3 regions of the Cobetia sp. 1CM21F genome follow, and region 2 is predicted to be linked to each of the others. Evidence: predicted binding sites of a transcription regulator. Region 2 holds the regulator's gene; each other region holds the start of a gene.
What was found. Region 2 encodes sigma-54, which starts transcription at its own class of promoters, with help from an activator protein. Its sites were predicted from a motif close to TGGCACNNNNNTTGCTNT; they were not measured.
Positions count from the first base shown of each region.

Region 1: a site for sigma-54 is predicted at 3,711-3,728, ahead of MSG32_RS07025 (ammonium transporter). Genes of this name have one in related genera too.
Region 3: a site for sigma-54 is predicted at 2,273-2,290, ahead of MSG32_RS01010 (sugar phosphorylase). Genes of this name have one in related genera too.

Region 1 covers NZ_JALNTQ010000002.1:320,938-327,440, forward strand. The annotation lists gene MSG32_RS07010 (HAD family hydrolase) at 175-831, opposite strand; gene MSG32_RS07015 (phosphodiesterase) at 828-1,760, opposite strand; gene MSG32_RS07020 (hypothetical protein) at 1,944-2,111, opposite strand; gene MSG32_RS07025 (ammonium transporter) at 2,248-3,606, opposite strand; gene MSG32_RS07030 (glycine cleavage T C-terminal barrel domain-containing protein) at 3,958-4,311, opposite strand; gene MSG32_RS07035 (ISL3-like element ISPpu12 family transposase) at 4,339-5,628, opposite strand; gene lspA (signal peptidase II) at 5,650-6,162, opposite strand; gene MSG32_RS07045 (cation transporter) at 6,166-6,503, opposite strand, start outside.
Region 2 covers NZ_JALNTQ010000002.1:1,193,733-1,200,235, forward strand. The annotation lists gene MSG32_RS10800 (HAD hydrolase family protein) at 1-323, shown strand, start outside; gene lptC (LPS export ABC transporter periplasmic protein LptC) at 323-1,006, shown strand; gene lptA (lipopolysaccharide transport periplasmic protein LptA) at 1,115-1,693, shown strand; gene lptB (LPS export ABC transporter ATP-binding protein) at 1,697-2,437, shown strand; gene MSG32_RS10820 (RNA polymerase factor sigma-54) at 2,671-4,119, shown strand; gene raiA (ribosome-associated translation inhibitor RaiA) at 4,780-5,088, shown strand; gene MSG32_RS10830 (PTS sugar transporter subunit IIA) at 5,098-5,568, shown strand; gene rapZ (RNase adapter RapZ) at 5,706-6,503, shown strand, end outside.
Region 3 covers NZ_JALNTQ010000001.1:247,335-253,837, reverse strand. The annotation lists gene ribD (bifunctional diaminohydroxyphosphoribosylaminopyrimidine deaminase/5-amino-6-(5-phosphoribosylamino)uracil reductase RibD) at 1-735, opposite strand, end outside; gene nrdR (transcriptional regulator NrdR) at 1,025-1,513, opposite strand; gene MSG32_RS01015 (GlsB/YeaQ/YmgE family stress response membrane protein) at 1,912-2,160, shown strand; gene MSG32_RS01010 (sugar phosphorylase) at 2,525-4,423, shown strand; gene MSG32_RS01005 (hypothetical protein) at 4,511-5,722, opposite strand; gene MSG32_RS01000 (HAD-IIB family hydrolase) at 5,764-6,503, opposite strand, start outside.

The DNA.
Region 1 (6,503 bases), 870 kb from region 2:
CGAGTCGTGACACGACTCGGCGGCATCGTTCTATCAATTCACACGTGCAACAGCTCACTCGTGCAGCAGCTCACTCGTGCAGCAGCTCACACGTGCATGAGTGAACCAGAGCATGAGTGAATCAGAGCAAGCGTGCGCAAAGGCCTGAAACTTGCGGCAGGCCCTGCTCAGGCTCTATACCGCTTCGCGACTGTCGCTGCTTGGCACATCGCAAAGTGATATCAGCGCCTGAGGCTGCGTGATGACCCGCTCCGGTGCCATGCTGGCCAGCCGCTCGGGGCTCTGCCATCCCCAGCTGACCGCAGCGGCACGACACCCTGCCTCGTGCGCGGCGCGAATGTCGCTGACGGCGTCGCCCACCATCCAGCTGCGCTCCACCGCCACTTGCGGCGCTGCCAATAGACCCGCCAGCTTGGCCCCCTTGCTGCCCGCGATCTCACCGCCCAGCACCTGTGACACGTAGTCCGACAGGCCGGCGGCGGCGAGCGTGGCACGAATCATCTCGCTGTGATTGGCCGACAGCACCATGACGTCGCCCTGCTCGGCGAGTGCCGACAAGGCCTCGCGCATGCCGGTGAAGACCGCCGGCGGCGTCGCCTGGCGGGTGTAGGCAAAGACATGCGCGGCAAAGCGCGCGACGGCCTCGCCCGTGAAGCCCTGCACACGGGCCATCTCCTCGAAGGTCACGTTGTCCAGCGACTCCCAGCTATCGCGTTCCAGCACGATCGTCCGCCCTTCCAGACGCGCCGCATGTGCGCAGGCCTTGAGACACAGTGTCAGGCTGTCGGCAATCACACCATCAAAATCAAAGACATATAACGCTTTGTTCATTCTTTTGCTGCCTCAGCTGCCTGCAAGGTGTTGCTCAACGGCTCGCGCTCGCGAGTCGGAATCCGCTCATCGCGCTGCAGAGCGATCAATTCATCGAGCGCCTCCAGCGACTGGGCGGCCTCGAGCGTGTCGTGGAAGAAATAGCGGCGACTGTCATCCATGTAGAGGTGCAGGTGATTGACGATCTGCTCCTCGCCTATCACCAGCACGCCATAGGCCGGCGGCTCATGACTGCCGGCGAGACAATCCGCCGCGGAGACCAGATCCAGCCCGACCTGATGATTGACGCCCGGCAGGGTCGAGAACGAGAGCCCCCGCCAGACTCCGCTGGCCGGACGATGCACATGCCCGAACAGCAAGTGCTCGACGTTGCCATGCCGCTGGATCACGTCATGCAGCGCCTGTGAATTCTGCAAGCGGATGTCGTCCATATAGCGGATGCCGAGGGCCATGGGCGGATGATGCAGCGCCAGCAGGATACGGCGATCGTGATGCGCCGCCAGACAGGCATCCAGCCACGCCAGGCGGGACTCACACAGCAGACCGCCATGCTCCCCCGCGACCGCCGAATCGAGCATCACCAGCACGCAATCATCAGCGCCGGGGCCGAAGGCATGCGCATACTGCACGAAGCCTCCGTCATCGCAGGGCAGCTCCGGGAAGGCGGCCTGCAGAGCCTCACGCGCATCATGATTACCCATGCCGAGGAAATACGGCATCGACAGTTCTTCCAGTACCTCACGCAGCGCCTGGAAGGCGGCCGGCTCACCGCGATCGGTCAGGTCACCGCTGATGATCACGCCCTGAGCATCGCCGTGGTGCAGATTGATATCAGCAACGGCAGCCGCCAGCCGTGCACGTGGGTCCAGCCCGTAAAGTCGCTTGTCAGGAGCGACCAGATGGGTGTCGGTCAGATGAATCAGTTTCATGCTATCGCGCGTTCCATGAGTGCCACCATGAGGGGCCGCCATTATCAAGCTCTCAGGTGACGACTGCGTGACGCACGCCACACTCTCTTCGCGCAAAGCCAATCGGGTGCAATGGCACCTATCAAAAACGCCGCAGCGCTGAGCGCTGCGGCGTTTGATATGCCGGTCTTGATGCCCGGAGGGTCACGGCGTCTTCTTGCTCTCGAAGGACGCTTTCTCGTGGCGCAGGATGTTGGCGCTCAGCGCAATGCAGACGCCAGCGGCAACCAGCAGGCACACCGCCACGGCACCAGAGTTGCTGAAGAAGAAGGCGTAGTTGCCAGCGTGTACCACAGTATCGACAGTTTCCATTGCAAGACTCCTTGCGAAAGCGGATATCGGTTGGGTCTACCAGTACTGCAATAACGGGGCCAGTCAGCGCTTATCTCGACATCATCTCGACAGACCGGCCCCTTCAGGATGTGCGCCGGGGCTCAGCTACCAGAGCTCAGCTGATGTCCGGGCGCTTGTCCATCGGCGCCGCGACCACCCCACCGGAACGTGCCGGCACGCTGGAGCTCGTCTCGGAGGACAGGCTTTCCGGATAGGCCTTGGCCGGGACTTCGAACAGGTCCAGCCCCAGTACCTCGACATGCGGCGGCACGCGCAGCAGGTTGAACTTCTTGAGCAGATAGGCCACGCCCCAGCCCGGAATGAAGCCCGTCAGTGCCATCACCACCGCGCCGGTCAGCTGGCCGGTGAAGGAAACGTCCGGCACGCCTTCGCCGACATTCGGGAAGCCGGCCGCGAAGATGCCCACCAGTACCACGCCGTAGAAGCCGCAGAAGCCATGCACCGCGAAGGCGCCGACGGAGTCATCCAGGCCACGCTTCTCGAGCAGTGCGCCGATCTTCGGCATCAGGGCGCCACCGGTGACCGCCAGCACGAAGGCCAGCCCCGGGTTGTAGAGATCCAGTCCCGCCGCGACGGTGATGATGCCGCCCAGCGCACCGGACATGGTCCAGAAGGGATCACGCGAGGACAGATAGGCACCGATCACGCCACCACCGAAGCCCATCAGGGTATTGAAGGCGAAGGCAGAAAGGTTGGTGCGATTGCCGTAGATGGTGGTCCAGCCGATGTCACCGGTGTTGAAGATGATGCAGCCACCGAGGAAGCCGAAGAAACCGACGATGATCAGCATCAGGCCGATCAACGTCATCGGCATGTTGTGCGGCGCGATCACCTGCGGCTTGCCATCGTCACTGTACTTGCCGATGCGCGCGCCCAGATTGAGCAGCACGCCCAGCGCGAAGAAGCCGGCCACGGCGTGCACCACACCGGCGGCGCCGACATCGTGGTAGCCCAGCTTGTGCAGCATCCAGCCATCCGGATGCCAGCCCCAGGCGCCCGCCATGATCCAGACACCGGCACCGAGAATCACCGCCAGAATCAGGAAGGCCCCCAGGCGGATGCGTTCGATCACCGCCCCCGAGAGGATGGAGCCGGTGGTCGCGCCGAACAGGGCAAAGGCGGCGAAGAAGATGCCGGTGCCCATGTCATCGGCGTCCGGACGCATGCTCGCGCTCCACGGCAGAGCGGCGGACGCCTCGATGGGGATCAGCCCGTTGGGGAAGGCGTTGTAGATCCACCAGCCCACGAAGTAGAAGGCGGGGATGATCGAGGCCAGCGTCAGCACGTTCTTCATGCCGGATGCCAAGGCATTCTTGGAACGTGAGGCACCGATCTCATAGGCCAGGAAGCCTGCGTGGATCAGGAACATGATGGCGGTACACCACCAATAGAACACCTCGATGTTCATCGCCTGATGCATATCCAATATGCTTTGCAACGTCTTTTCATCCATCGTCTTTTCTCCTTTACCGGAGCCTGTGGATCAGCGCGCTTCACTGTGCAAGCGGCACTGCCCGTCCGGGGGTTGTTGTTGTTTTTCAAGGGGACCTGCTGGATAAAGCAAGCGACATGCCAGATGACCCTGATTGGCCACCCTCAGCAATTCGTTGTTTTTACTGCATCATTCTTGAAACCGAGGACTCCTCTTCAGATATGAAGCCCATGAAGCCTTCCCTGCGAGGAGGATGGGCGTTATTGAGGCATGCCGGCCACGGCATGCACCGTGAGATGACTTGCAGGGCGCTGCATATGCGCAAGTCATTGCTCGCGACTCATCTCTCATGCCCCCCGCCTTGCAGTGAGATCAGCTACGTACCTTGAGGCGCTCCGGGTCATGGAAGGGCAATGTCACCACCTCGGCGGCGAGGCGCTTCTGATGGCCATCCAGCTGGCCGATCTCAAGCTGGGTTCCCGGGCTTGCGAAGTCCGGTGCCAGGCGGCACATCGCGATGGAGCGATCGAGCAGCGGCGACTGGGTGGCACTGGTGACCACGCCCACCGGATAGCGGCCGTGGTAGACGAGGTCGCCATGGCTGACCAGCTCGCTGCTGTGCATCTTCAGCCCCATCACGCGGTGGCGTGATTCCGGTGTCTCGCGTTGCAGCGCCGCCCTCCCGACGAAATCATGGATATACGGATTTAATGGTTGATGGGGCACCTTCACCCCATCAATCTGATACCACCCTCAGATGGTTGATAGATCGACTCCGTAGTTGAGTTCCTCTGCGAAGTCCGGCAGTCCGTAACCGATGGTTTTCTTGTAGAAAGGAGAGACCTTCGCAGTCGGTGCCTTCTTCTTGTGCTTCGTGGTGTAGAGCATTCGTGCCCGCATCACCTCGAAGGAGTAACCGCGCCCTTCACGGTTCTTGTCCTTGGCCAGTCGGTTGATGGACTCCGTGTAAGCGTTGGTGACGGGCATGTCCGTCTCGAAGTAGGTCATGGTCTCTTCGCGCCAGTTTCCCACTGCCCTGACCAGATCGCTCCAGACTTCCTTTTGGCCCTTCGGGATGGTGGCTATCCACTCGTCCAGGGCGGCTTCTGCCTGGAGCCGTGTGGTGGCGTCCCAGATGCCGTAGAAGCGCTCCTTGTGCTCGTAGGCGGCCAGCAGTTGCGGGAACGCGCCTGTCCAGGTCTCCATGATGAGGCGCTCCCGGTCTGAGACTTCGTGAGCGCGTTTCAGCAGGATTTTCCGGTCTCCCTTGAGAGTCCGGCTCTGGGACGGTTTCAGCTCCTTTCTGAGGCCCTTGCGCACTCTCTCTAGGGCATCGTTGGCCATGCGCACCACATGGAACTTATCGACCACGATACGGGCCTGGGGCAGCACAGCCTTGACCGCTGCCCGGTAGGGGGTCCACATGTCCATGCTGACGATCTCGACCTTCTGCCGGTCTTTCAGCTTCATCAGGTAGTTGGTCACCACGTCCTGGCGGCGGGTGGCCAGCAGGTCGAGCAGGGTTCGCTCCTCAATGTTGGTCAGAATGCAGCGGTAGCGCTTGTTCAGGTATAGCTCGTCAATGCCCAGGATGCGGGGCGTCTCGAAGCGGTGCCAGCGCCCCAGGAACTCGGCGCGGGCGTTGAAGATGTCGCGCACCGTCTTCTCGTCCAGGCCGGTCTGTGCCGCCACAAAGGTGTAGGGGTGGTTGAAGGATTCCTTATCCACGTACTCATGCAGCCGCAGTGTCATACGGAATCCGTCCACCATCTCCGGTAGCTGGGGCCTGAATGTTGTCTTGCAGGCCCGGCAGGTGTATCGGCGGCGGACCACCCAGAGAGTGACCCGCTTGCCGTGGATGGGCAGATCACGATAGGGAACGTCACGCTTGCCGAACCGTACGAACTCACCCTGCACGCCGCATTCCTCGCAGGCGATGGGATCGGGCACGTCCACCTGGAAGTGCATTTTGTCGTCGGTTGATTTGCAGCCCAGTACTTGGTATTGCGGCAGGTGAAGGATGTTGTCGGGAAGTTCGGTCATGGTGTTGTATAGGCGTAGGTGTCAGTCAGATCCATCCGACTCGGCATTGGTGTTTGCTTTTTTACCCAACAAGCTGCTGGAAACGAAAAGTAAGGCACCGAGGACAATTGCAATATCAGCCAGGTTGAAGGCCGGCCAATGCCAGTCTCGCCAATAGAAATCAAAGGAATCCACAACATAGCCGCGAAAGACCCGGTCAATCAGGTTGCCCATGGCGCCACCGAGGATAAGACTGTAAGCGATGGCTTCTCCTTTATGACGATTTTCAAGGATCAGCTTGATCAGAAAAATCGAGACCACTACCGCGATTCCGATAAAAAAGTAGCGCTGCCAGCCTCCACCATTCGCAAAAAGACTGAATGCGGCACCGGTGTTCCATAGGTGCACCCAGTTAAAGAACGGGGTCACCGAAACATACTCGCCATAGGCCATTGATTGCTGCACCAGCCACTTTACAGCCTGATCAGACGCTGCCAGCAGGCCCGATATGGACAATAGGGCATACGGCGAGAGCTTTTTGCCAATAATGAGCATTATTTAACCCTTCAACGCCAAAATGCGTCTGGCACCGTTAAGTACAATGCCCCCCGCGATGGTGCCGATAATCAGATCCGGATAATTGGAACCGGTCCACGCGACCAGGGCGCCGGCGGTGATGACCCCCAGGTTGATCACCACGTCGTTGGCCGAGAATATCCAGCTTGCCTTCATGTGCGCCCCGCCTTCCCGATGTTTGGATATGAGCAGCAGACAACTGGTATTGGCAATCAATGCGACGAATGCGATAGCCATCATCACCAGCGATTCAGGCTCACTACCGAATACAAAGCGTCTCACCACCTCTACGAGCACGCCCACAGCCAAGATCAGTTGCA
Region 2 (6,503 bases):
CCAAGGAACTGGGCATTCAGGATGTCATCCAGGGCCGTGAAGACAAGCTGGTCGCGTTGACCGACCTGTGCCGCGAGCACGGGATCGAGCTGGAAGAGGTCGCCTATTGTGGCGATGACCTGCCGGACCGCGAGGCCATTCGTCGTGTCGGTCTCGGCGTCAGCGTGCCCAACGCCATGGCCTACGTGATGAGCGAGGCCAACTGGGTCACCTCACGCCAGGGCGGCGATGGCGCCGTGCGCGAGCTCTGTGATCTGCTGCTCAAGGCACAGGGCCACTGGGCCTCGGTGCTGGATACCTACCTGCAGGAGTCGCGTCCCTGATGTTACGTCTGCCCCGCCCTTCTCCGCGCCTCTGGCTGATGCTGCTGTTGCTGCTCGTCGGTGGCGTGCTGGCGCTGATCGAGCAGCGCAACAGCCTGGAATCGACCGTCAACGTCGAGGTCGACAGCAGTGAGCCGGATTACTATCTCGACGGGGCAGACATGACACGCTTCGATGCGCGCGGCGTGGCGACCCAGTCCATGACCTCGCCGCATATCGAGCACACGCCAGGCGATGACGTGACCCGGGCGCAGACCCCGAAGATTCGCACCAACGACAGTGAAGACCGCCGCTGGTATGCCACGGGTGACAGTGGCGTGTTGAGCGCCGGCGGCGACACCTTCACCCTCGAGGGCAATGCCAGACTGCGCCAGCCCGATGACCGCTGGACCCTCGATACCGACGTCCTGCACTACAGCCGTGATCAGAATCGCGCCTGGAGTGACGTGCCGGTCGTGATCACCCAGAATGGCCAGCATGTCGAAAGCGACAGCTTCAGCGCCGACCTCTCCCGGGACTCCGCCGTGCTGCAGGGCCGTGTTCGCAGCGTCCTGCAACCCGGCACGGGCCAGAGCGAGGCCAGCAAGGAGGCCGAGCGCATCGACTCGGGCGCCGACAGCACCACCTCCGATGATGGGCGCGTCAACAGCACCTTCGAGGCAGCGCCTGCCAGCGGTGAATGAACCCGCCGGGCTGGCCGTCACGCCATGACCCGCGCCGCACCACCTTCTTCTCTGCCGCTCGATGGCATCATTGCTCGGGCGGCGACCCCGTCATGCCAAGGAGCCACCATGACTTCCACGACTCGCAAGCCCTTGACGGCCTGTCGCCAGACCCTCAACAGCGGTGTCATGGCGCTCTGCCTGGCACTGGGCATGTCCACCTTCGCCCCGGCCGCCATGGCGCTGGACAGCGATGCCAGCCAGCCGATCAACATCGCCGCGGATGCCCTGTCGCTCGATGACAAGGCCGGTACCGCCACCTACACCGGCCAGGTGGAGATGCGCCAGGGCAGCATGAAACTCGATGCCAGCCGCGTCGATATCAGCCGCGCCGGCAGCGGCGAGATCTCGCTGGTCAAGGCCACCGGCAAGCGTGCCTACCTGGAACAGCAACCCGCACCCGACGAGAAGCTGGTCAAGGGCTGGGCCGACACCATCCGCTACCATGCACTGGAGCGCCGCGTGGAGCTGGTCGGCAACGCGCGTCTTGAGAAAGGCGATGACACCTTCGAAGGCGGCTACGTGGAGTACTTCCTCGACAAGCGCCAGGTGAACGCCAACAACAGCAAGACGGCACAGCAGACCGAAGGCGGTCGCGTGCACATGACTCTGACGCCACGCGGCGCCAATGCCAGCAAGGAAAACTGAGTCATGACTGCTGCTACTCCGCGTACGCTGAGCGCTCGCCATCTGGCCAAGGCCTACAAGGGCCGCAAGGTGGTCAAGGACATCTCGCTGGAGATCCGCCAGGGCGACATCGTCGGCCTGCTGGGCCCCAACGGCGCCGGCAAGACGACCTCGTTCTACATGATCGTCGGACTGGTGCGCGCCGATGCCGGCAACGTCTCCATCGATGACAAGGACCTCTCCGCTGCCGCCATGCATCAGCGTGCACGCGCCGGCATCGGCTATCTGCCGCAGGAGGCGTCGATCTTCCGCAAGCTGTCGGTGGCCGACAACATCATGGCGATCCTGGAGACCCGCAAGGACCTGGATCGCAATGGCCGCAAGGCACGCCTTGAAGAGTTGCTCGAGGAATTCAGCATCACGCACATCCGCGCCAGCGCCGGCATGAGCCTGTCCGGTGGTGAGCGTCGACGGGTCGAGATCGCCCGTGCACTGGCCACCGAGCCGGACTTCGTGCTGCTCGATGAGCCCTTCGCCGGCGTCGACCCCATCTCGGTGGGCGAGATCAAGAGCATCGTGCGCCAACTGCGCGATCGTGGCATCGGCGTGCTGATCACCGACCACAACGTGCGCGAGACGCTCGATATCTGTGACACCGCCTATATCGTCGGCGATGGCCAGATCATCGCCCACGGTGACGCGGACTCCATCCTGGCCAACCAGCAGGTGCGCGACGTCTACCTGGGCCACGAGTTCACGCTCTAGGGTTAGCGGCTGCGCTGAGCCCACCAGATGCGAAAGCTTCAAAAGCCGCTGCGTGATTTTATCGCGTAGCGGCTTTTTCATGTCTGACATCAGACGCATGCATGACGTCCATACCACCTTGGTGGAAACATGGCATGCAAGTTGCTTGAATATTCACGACAACCACTTGTCAGTGCCCCGAGTCACGGTATAGCGTAGTAAGCACGTTCCTTTGCCGTGAATTGACTGACTCCATGAAACCCACCCTGCAACTCCGCCTCGGCACCTCGCTGACCATGACGCCGCAGCTCCAGCAAGCGATCCAGCTGCTGCAGCTGTCGACGCTCGACCTGCGTCAGGAGATTCAGCAAGCCCTCGAGTCCAACCCCATGTTGGAGCTCGACGAGGACTACGAGTCGCTGGATGTCGTCGAGACACAGGATTCGAGCGAGATCTCCACTGCCGACTCCTCGAGCGAGATTCCCGAGGAATACCCCCTCGACAGCGACTGGTCGGACCTCTACCAGGACCACGCCGGTAGCCTGACCAGCTCCGGCAGTGGCAGCGGGAGTGAAGAAGGGACGGACTTCGATCGAAATACCAGCGTCGAGAGCCTGCAGGACCACCTGCGCTGGCAGCTGGCGATGACCGACCTCGATGGCCGTGAACGCCAGATGGCGGAGAGCCTGATCGATGCCGTCGACGGTGCCGGTTATCTGAGCCTGTCACTCGATGAGCTGGTCGATGGCCTGCGCGGCCAGGGCCTGCCCGGCCTCAAGGCCTCCGAACTCGAGCAGGTATTGCTGCGTCTGCAGCAGTTCGACCCGACCGGCGTCTTCGCCCGTGATCTGCGCGAATGCCTGCTGCTGCAACTGGCACTGCTGCCGGATGACCTGCCGCTGCTGGCGCAGGCGCGCCGCCTGGTACGTCAATTCCTCGAGGCACTGGGCAACGATGACCGCAAGCTGCTCAAGCGCCGCCTGAGCCTTGACGATGACGAGCTGGATCACGTCATCCGCCTGGTACGCGCGCTCGATCCGCGTCCGGCATCCGCCTGGGGCGAGCCCGCCAGCGATTACGTGATCCCTGATCTGCTGGTGCGCCATACCCGCCATGGCTGGCAGGTCGAGCTCAACCCGGAAGCGCTGCCCAAGCTGCGCATCCAGCCGGAATACGCCGCGCTGATCAAGCGTGCCGACAAGTCAGCCGACAACACCTTCCTCAAGGACAACCTGCAGGAAGCCCGCTGGCTGATGAAGAGCCTGTCATCGCGCAATGACACCCTGCTCAAGGTCGGCCGCGAGATCATGGCGCGCCAGATCGACTTCCTCGAGCAAGGCGAGGAAGGCATGAAGCCGCTGATTCTGGCCAACATCGCCGAAGTGGTCGAGATGCACGAATCGACCATCTCGCGGGTCACGACCCAGAAGTACATCCACACCCCGCGCGGCGTCTTCGAGCTCAAGTTCTTCTTCTCGAGCCAGGTCGGTGGCAGCGGCAGTGGCGACGCCCACTCAAGCACCGCCATTCGTGCCCGCATCCGCAAGCTGATCGCGGAAGAGCCGGCCCGCAAGCCTCTCTCCGACTCGCGGCTGGTCGATCTGCTCGCCAGCGATGGCATCGAGGTCGCACGCCGTACCGTGGCCAAGTATCGCGAAGCGATGGGCATCCCCTCCTCCAGCGAGCGCAAACGTCTGGCCTGAGGCGTCACCTGCGGCTGTCATGCCCTGCTCTCACCTCCACAATGGCAGCCGCCGCCAACCTCAAGCGCTGGATTTTCCGCTCATCAGCCTCTGACTTCGCGGGCAGCGGTGCGCCTGTCTCGCGCTCTGTCATGCCGTCAACCGCTCATCAATTGCCCGTCATGGGCCATGACGGCGCGCAGGATGACGGTAAAAAACCGCCGTTCCGGCAGCGTCATTCACCGTCAATCGCATGTTTTTAAAGTCACTTTTGCGCGTATTGCACCTGGATGACACCCGGACAACCTCCCGGAACGCCGCTTGCTCCACGCAATCGAAGCGCCTGAAAGGCGACGTACATGCAGGGATTGGCGACGAAAACCCGCCTTCTTGCGCGTCTTTCACGCACCACCCACCAGACGTGCCCTTGAAGTCCACTCCGATACCCCTCACTGAGTTGAAGACAAGCACTGAGCCACGATGCAGCGCAGCGTTGATCTTTGCGCAAAGCTTGGGCATTGTCGGTACAGACGCTCACGACATCTGACGCCACTGGCAAGGGTGCGAAAACATCGCCAGACGGTGGCCGTCAAGCCTGTTGCAGAGCGTCCGATCAGGGTTTGCTCGTAGTCAAAAAGGGTTACAATTGAATGGCAACCCGCTGGATAAAGGAGCGTGTCCATGCAAGTGAATATCACCGGGCATCATGTGGAACTTACCGATCCTCTCCGCGATTACGTCAACGAGAAGCTCGCTCGCCTCGAACGGCATTACGACAACATCACCAATGTTCAGGTGACACTGTCGATCGAGAAGGAGCGCCAGCAGGCTGCCTGCACCTTGCACGCGGCAGGCGCTGACCTCCACGCCCTGGCAGAAGACCCCAACATGTACGCTGCCATCGACGCGCTCGCCGACAAGCTGGATCGCCAGCTGGTCAAACACAAGGAAAAGTCCCAGGCTCGCTCTCAGGGCACCGGGACCCGTTGACCTTCAGCCATGACACTTGATCAGATCCTTCCCCCCGAGCGCACGCTGTACGGTGTCCCCGGGGGGAGCAAGAAGCGGGTGCTTGAATTCTTCAGCACCTTCATCGCACAGAACATTCCCAGCCTGGATAGCCAGGAAGTCTTCTCGCGCCTGATCGGGCGCGAGAGACTGGGGTCGACCGGCATTGGCCACGGTGTGGCCGTGCCCCATGCACGCAGCCCGCATTGCAAGACGCCAATCGCTGCGTTTCTGAAGCTCGGTGAACCCATCGACTTCGATGCCATCGACGGAGAACCCATCGATCTGCTGTTCGTGCTGCTGGTGCCTGAGGAAGCGGATGAGACTCATCTGACGCTGCTCGGGCAGGTCGCGGAATTGCTCAATTCCCCGACCAATCGCTCGGCCCTGCGCCAGGCAGACAGCCAGCGTGCACTCTTTGAGGCATTGACCCAAGCCATCGCCGAATTACCGGCGCGCTGAATGACAGGCCCGGACATCGTCCGGGCTTTCGTCTTGCTGGCCTTCCATCGGCCGACGTACAGCGCACTGATAGCGGGCAGCCCTCTGCCCCACCCCTGCATTCTTTCGACGTTGACCTCGCCCTTGGAGAGCACTTCATGAAGATCGTGATCATCAGCGGCCGCTCCGGCTCCGGGAAATCCATCGCTCTCCAGGCGCTGGAAGATATTGGCTACTACGCCATCGACAATCTGCCCGGCATGCTGCTGGCGCCACTGGTCGATCAGCTCGAAAAGGACAGCCCGGCGCGTCGGCGCATCGCGGTCTCCATCGATGCCCGCAATCTGCCGGAAGCCTTGACCCGCTTCCCCGAATTGCTCGACAACGTCCGCCAGAGCGGCATGGACGTGCAGGTCGTCTACCTGACCACCGATTCGCGAGTGCTGCTGGAACGCTACTCGGCGACCCGTCGTCGTCACCCTCTGACGCGCGACAACGACCACACCCTGGCCGAGGCCATCGAGATCGAGCAGAAGACGCTCGCTCCCATTCGCCAGAAGGCCGATCTGGTCATCGACTCGACCAACCTGAGCGTGCACGACCTGCGCTCGCGGATCACCGAGCAGGTCGCCCAGCACAGCTCCCGCCACCTGACGCTGACCTTTGAATCCTTCGGCTTCAAGCATGGCGTGCCGACCGACGCCGACATGGTGTTCGATGCCCGCTGCCTGCCCAACCCGTACTGGGACATCAATCTGCGCGGCGATACCGGTCGCGATGACAGCGTGGCCGAATTCCTGCAGCGCTACCCCACCGTCCAGGCGATGCATGACGATATCGCTGGCTGGCTGGAACGCTGGCTGCCCGCCTATCAGGACAGCAACCGCAGCTACCTGACGGTCTCCGTGGGCTGCACCGGCGGCCAGCATCGCAGCGTCTACCTGTGCGAGCAGCTG
Region 3 (6,503 bases), on a different contig from region 2:
GGATTGCGCCAGAATGCGCGCCGCCAGCGGCAGACGCAGATGGCTGTCCACCACCACGCGCAATGGCTGACGCGCCACCAGCGCCTCGAGCCCCAGCGGATGGTCTTCGAGCCCGAGCTGGTCGGCGCGCACATTGAGACGCGAATCATCGAAGATGACCGACTCGATGCCGCTCATCACCACGCTGGAGCGCGCGCGCAGACGCTGCACGGCACTGCGCGCTTCGGGGCCGGTGATCCACTGGGATTCGCCGGAAGCCATCGCCGTGCGCCCGTCCAGACTCATGGCCTGCTTGAGGCGCACGAAGGGCCGACCGCGCTCCATGCGTGACAGGAAGCCGGGATTGAGCGCTCGCGCCTCCTGCTCCATCACCCCGACCGTCACCGCGATGCCCGCGCCCTGCAGCAGCGCGATGCCGCGCCCGGCAACCTGCGGATTCGGATCACGCATCGCGATCACCACCCGCGAGACGCCCGCCGCGATCAGCGCCAGCGAGCAAGGGCCGGTACGCCCGGTGTGGGAGCAGGGCTCCAACGTCACATAGGCCACGCAGCCCAGCGCGCGCTCACCCGCCTCTGCCAGCGCATTGACCTCGGCATGCCCTTCCCCGGCACGCACGTGAAAGCCGCTCGCGATCACCTCATCGGTCTCGGCCTCTACCAGCACACAGCCGACACGCGGATTGGGCTGCGTCGTGTAGCTGCCCAGGCGCGCCAGGCGCAGGGCGTGGGCCATGTGGCGCGCATCACGCGCCGAGGGAGCACTGCGGTCGTGAGAGTGGCTGTCGTGAGAGTGGCTGTCGTGAGAGTGGCTGTCACGGGGAGCATGAGAAGCATGAGGAGAAAGAGACATGCGATACCTTGGCGTGAAACGAGAGAAGGTCAGGCGTAGCCCAGGCGGTGGTCAATACTTCGAGGCCTGAGGTCTGGGCTCAAGATCCAAGACCTGAGCCACTCAGCGTGACGCGACAGGACCAGCAGGCGCAGGCCTCGAGGGCATCTGCAAGGATGCCTGTGGCGAGACATCAGGGCCGCGCGTCTTCCTCGCCCGGCAGGAAGCTGGGCTCCTGGGCGAGACGGTCGATCTCGGCGCGGAACTCATCAAGATCCTGGAAGCGACGATAGACCGAAGCGAAGCGGATATAGGCGACCTGATCCAGCCGCTTGAGCTGCTGCATGACCTCATCCCCGATGCGCCGCGCCTCGATCTCACGCTCGCCGGTGGCACGCAGACGCTGACGAATGCGCTCCACCGCGGCCTCGATCAGCTCGGAGGAAACCGGGCGCTTTTCCAGCGCGCGCAGCATGCCGGCACGCAGCTTGTGCTCATCGAAGCTCTCACGCGAACCGTCACCCTTGACCACGCGCGGCATGACCAGCTCCGCCGTTTCGTAGGTCGTGAAACGCTCACCGCAGGCCGCGCACTGGCGACGCCGCCGCACCTGGTCACCCTCGACCACCAGTCGGGAATCCGTGACCTTGGTTTCATGAGTTCCACAGAAGGGACAGTGCATGTTGGAGAGCCTGCTTGGGTGCGAGGTGGCTGCGGCCCCGCGCGAAGCACAGCGAGGAAGTGGCGCAGCGCAGCCGAATGACAGCGAATGGCGGGTATTGTAACCGTTAAGGCCCCGCCACGGGAGCCTATGTCAGCCTCGACATGACTGAACTAGCCTTGGGGAGCGCCCAAGGGGCGACAGTAGTTTCCTGCATTGTCGCCTCGGGTGGCGGACACCGCGGCGAAAGCGTCAATCAACCTGCCCGGCAGGCTTGAAATCCCCGCCCGATAACCGAAAGATGACATCAGGGTGCAGCGCCTCACAAGGACGCTTGCCTGAGCCGTGAAATCCTTTCACGACTGGCGGCGGATGATCTCTGCCGCGAGATTGATCACGATGACGCAAGGAGCTGCGACATGGGAATCATTGCATGGATCATATTCGGTCTTATTGCCGGCATCATCGCCAAGGTGATCGTGCCCGGCAAGGACCCGGGTGGCATCATCGTCACCAGCATCATCGGCATCCTGGGTGCCGTGGTCGGTGGCTGGGTCGGCACCCTGATGGGCTTCGGTGAAGTGACGGGATTCAATCTGGCCAGCTTTGTCATCGCCGTGCTCGGCGCCGTCATTCTGCTGATTCTGTATCGCGTGCTGCGCAAGTAAAGCATGTCATGAAGCGCAGTGGCGTCAGCTGGCCGCAGGCCACATGACGCCAGACAGGACGGCCAGCCGGCACATGCAGGCTGGCCGTCCTGCCTTGCAGGCTTGACGAATCTGGCCCGAGGCGTGCATGACTCATAAGTAAAGGCGCCAGGCCGTCGCCCACGGACGCCGCTCAGCGATGCGCCATTCAGGGATTTCATCAAGCGACGGCCAGCCGACTTCATCTGATATGTGATTTCCAGTCTTGCCACCGGTCCCCGCAGGATTGCGCCGGCGGGCTTCCCGAAGATCACCCGCGACACGCTCTGCCCATTGCGGCTCACGAGGCAGAGTCTGACCGCTTTTGCTGCCACGAGGATTGCCCATGTCCGATACGTCATCTCCCGATCACTCGACATCCACTGCACCCGATCCTGCGCCGAGCGAGGGCAACGCCAGGCCACGCGCCAGAGTCTCTCTCGCCAAACGCCTCTCGCAGGCTGATTTCCAGGCGCACGCCACACGCCTGCTCGCCGAGATCTACCCACAGCGTCATGAGGAAGTCCTCAGACGCCTGGAGACGGTGCTGGATTTCCATCGCACGCGCCTCAACCCCCGCGTACCGGAAGGCGAGCCGCTCTGGAGCGAGCGCGACCAGTGGCTGATCACCTACGGCGACAGCCTGCAGCAGGAAGGCGAGGCACCACTGGCGACCCTGCACGACTTCCTCGCCAGCCGACTGGACGACAGCCTGTCCGGTGTCCACGTGCTGCCCTTCTTTCCGTGGAGCAGCGATGACGGCTTCAGCGTCATCCACTATCGCGAGGTCAATCCGGTCCTCGGCGACTGGCAGGACATCCGGCGCCTGAGCGAGCAGCGCGACCTGATGGCAGACCTGGTCATCAATCACTGCTCGCGCGAGTCACTGTGGTTCGCCGATTATCTGGCCGGCGTGCAGCCCGGCCGCGACTACTTCATCGAGATGGACCCCGACACCGATGTCTCCGAGGTCGTGCGCCCGCGCCCATCTGCCCTGCTCACGCCGGTGCATACCCGTCGTGGCCTGCGCCATCTTTGGGCAACCTTCTCGGATGACCAGATCGACCTGAACTTCGCCAATCCCGATGTGCTGCTCGAATTCATCGGCATCCTGCTTTACTACCTCGAGCAGGGCGCGGGCATCATCCGCCTCGATGCGGTGGCCTTCCTGTGGAAACGCCAGGGCACCTCCTGCATCCACCTGCCGGAGACACACGCCGTGGTGCGCCTGCTGCGCGCCATCGTCGACCATCTAGCGCCGGGCAGCCTGTTGATCACCGAGACCAACGTGCCCCACGCCGAGAACATGTCCTACTTCGGGCTCGATCGCCTGTCACAGCACGACCTCACCGCCATCGAGGGCAGCGCCCAGGCCGATGAAGCGCACCTGATCTATCAGTTCACGCTGCCGCCGCTGACGCTGCACACCCTGACCTCCGGCGATGCCAGCGCCCTGACCCAGTGGGCCACCAGCCTGCCGTCCCTGCCTTCCGGCTGCAGCTACTTCAACTTCACCGCCAGTCACGACGGTATCGGCGTTCGTGCCCTTGAGGGCCTGCTGCCCGACCACGAGCGCGACACCCTGGTGCGGCTGGTGCATGACTTCGGTGGCTACGTCAGCATGCGCGCCAACCCCGGGCGCGCCGACACCCCCTATGAGCTCAACATCAGCTACTTCGATGCGCTCAAGGGCACGCGGCGCGGCCAGGACCCGTGGCAGATCGAGCGTTTCATCGCCAGTCAGACCCTGATGCTGAGCCTGCAGGGCATCCCGGGGCTGTACATCCACTCGCTGACCGCGACCCCCAACCACCAGGAAGGCGTCGAGCGCGATGGTCATCTGCGCGCCATCAACCGCCGCAAATGGCAGCGCGATGAACTGGAAGCGCTGCTGGCAAGCCCCAACACCGCGACCCATGAGGTATTCCACGCCCTCAAGCGCCGCATGGCACTGCGCCGCAACGAACCCTGCTTCCACCCGGATGCCGACCAGAATGTCTTCGATGTCGGCCCGGACTTCTTCGTCTTCGAGCGCGTCACCCATGAAGGGCGTCGCCTGCTGTTCGCCCTCAATGTCACCGATCAGCCGCGCGTGCTGCCGCTGCCGGCAAGCTGGCAAGGCGTCGCGCTGACCGACCACCTGTGCCACGACAAGGCCTACGACCCCACCATGGCCCGCCGTCCCTACCAGGCGGCCTGGCTGATGGAGCAAACCGTGCGCCCGCCGGCCATCGAGGTCGTCTGACGCCCGCGCTTTCCCTTCCTCCAACGACAACGGGGCTGCCACTGGCAGCCCCGTTGTCGTTGGTCTTGCTGTTTCCCGCCGCGAGCCTTACTGGTTGTCCAGCTCCACCGCTTCGTGCATGCGCTCGAGCAGGTCCGGCACGGCTGACTGCACCCGGTTCCAGCTCGGGATGAAGGGCTTGTCGCGCGGATTGTCGAGGAAGGCGCTGCCGGCATCCATGATGTTGGCGGCGAACAGCTCCACCGCCGCTTCCTCGCTGTGGCGGTCCACCGTCAGGCCATTCATGACGGCATCGTTGTAGTAGGTCTCGATCAGGTCCAGCGCGATACGGTAGTAGGTGGCCTTGATGGTGCGGAAGGTCTCGCCGTGCATCTCGACGCCCAGCGTGGCCAGCTTGCGATACATGGCCTTGGCGATGTCCAGACTCATGCGATTCAAGCCGCCCAGCGCATCTTCCTCGGACAGCGGCTGGTGCTTGTGATCGTAGGCATCGGCGATGTCCACCTGACACAGGCGCTTGGTGGAATAGTTGCGATGGACCTCGGACAGCACGCCGATCTCCAGCCCCCAGTCGCTGGGGATGCGGATGTCCGCCAGCACATCGGTGCGCATCGAGAACTCGCCGGACAGCGGATAGCGATAGCTGTCGAGATAATCCAGGTACGGCAGCGGGCCATAGACCTTCTTGAGCGCACGGATCAACGGCGTGACCATCAGGCGCGCCACGCGGCCGTTCAGCTTGCCCTGGGCGATGCGCGAGTAGTAGCCCTTGCAGAACTCGTAGTTGAACTGCGGATGGGCCACCGGGTAGATCAGGCGCGCCAGCAGGCCGCGGTCATAGGTGACGATATCGCAGTCATGCAGTGCCACCGCCTCGGCGATGCCCGAGGCCTGGACGTAGCCTGAGCAGTACCAGACATTGCGCCCCTTGCCGGCTTCCATCGGCGCCAGGCCATGCTCGGTCAGCTCCTCATCCAGCGCCCGCAGACGCGGGCCGTCGTTCCACAGGATGCGGTGATGCTGCGGCAGATGTGAGAAGAACTCCTTGGCATGCTCGAACTGGTCACGGTCGGCGCGGTCCAGCCCGATCACGATCTCGCTGAGGTAGGGCACCTGCGCCAGCTCCTCGACGATATGCTTGAGCGCCGGGCCTTCCAGCTCGGAATACAGCGACGGCAGAATCAGGCTCATCGGTCGCTTGCGGGAGAAGCGCATCAGGTCCGCTTCGAGATCTTCCACCGGACGATCGGTCAGGTTATGGAAGTTGGTGATGATGCCATTCTGGTAAAAATCGCTCATGTCAGCTCCTTGTCATGCCGAAGACACGCATCAGGCAGGCGTCAGGCGCCCAGACCTCTGGATGTCCATTCTTCCGGCTGGCCATTGGCCAGCCAGTGACGCAATCCCTCGACCCATCCCTGCGGTCCGGGGAGATTGGCGCGAAAACAGCGGCGTTCATCCGCCAGTTGCGGATAGTCGGCAAGCTCCCGATCACGCTGCGTGGTATCACCGACGCCGGGAATCAGCACAGCGTTGTCGACGGCGGCCAGCAGTGGCAGGTCATTGGCGCCATCGCCGAAGCCCAGCGTCCAGGGACGCACCCGCTCGCAGAGCCGGTAGCGGGCGATCAGATAGCGCGCTGCCACGCCCTTGTCGCTGTCCCCGGTCACGTGATGGAAGCGCCCACCACGTGTCAGCTTGAGGCCATGGCTGGCCAGGCGCATGCGAAAGTCCTCGAGACGCTCCGGCGCGTCGCGCCACACCAGCGGTTCACTGGCATCACGCTGTCCCGCCAGGGCCGCGTCGCCCTCCCCCAGCCCCGTCAACTCACTGGTTCTCGCTACCGACATCGAGGCGAAGCCCTCGAAGGCGAATTCCCCGCTCAGCTCTTCCAGCACCGCGAGAATCCTGTCGCGGGGCATCGCCACCGCGATACGACACAGGCCGTGTGCGTCCGGGGCGCTGGCCTCTTCCAGCGGGTAGGCGCTCAGCCAATCGGCCGGCAGCGCCACCACGCCGCCGTTCTCGGCGATCCACGGCTGGCCCGCCAAGCCCAGCGAGTCCATCAGCGGCGCCAGTT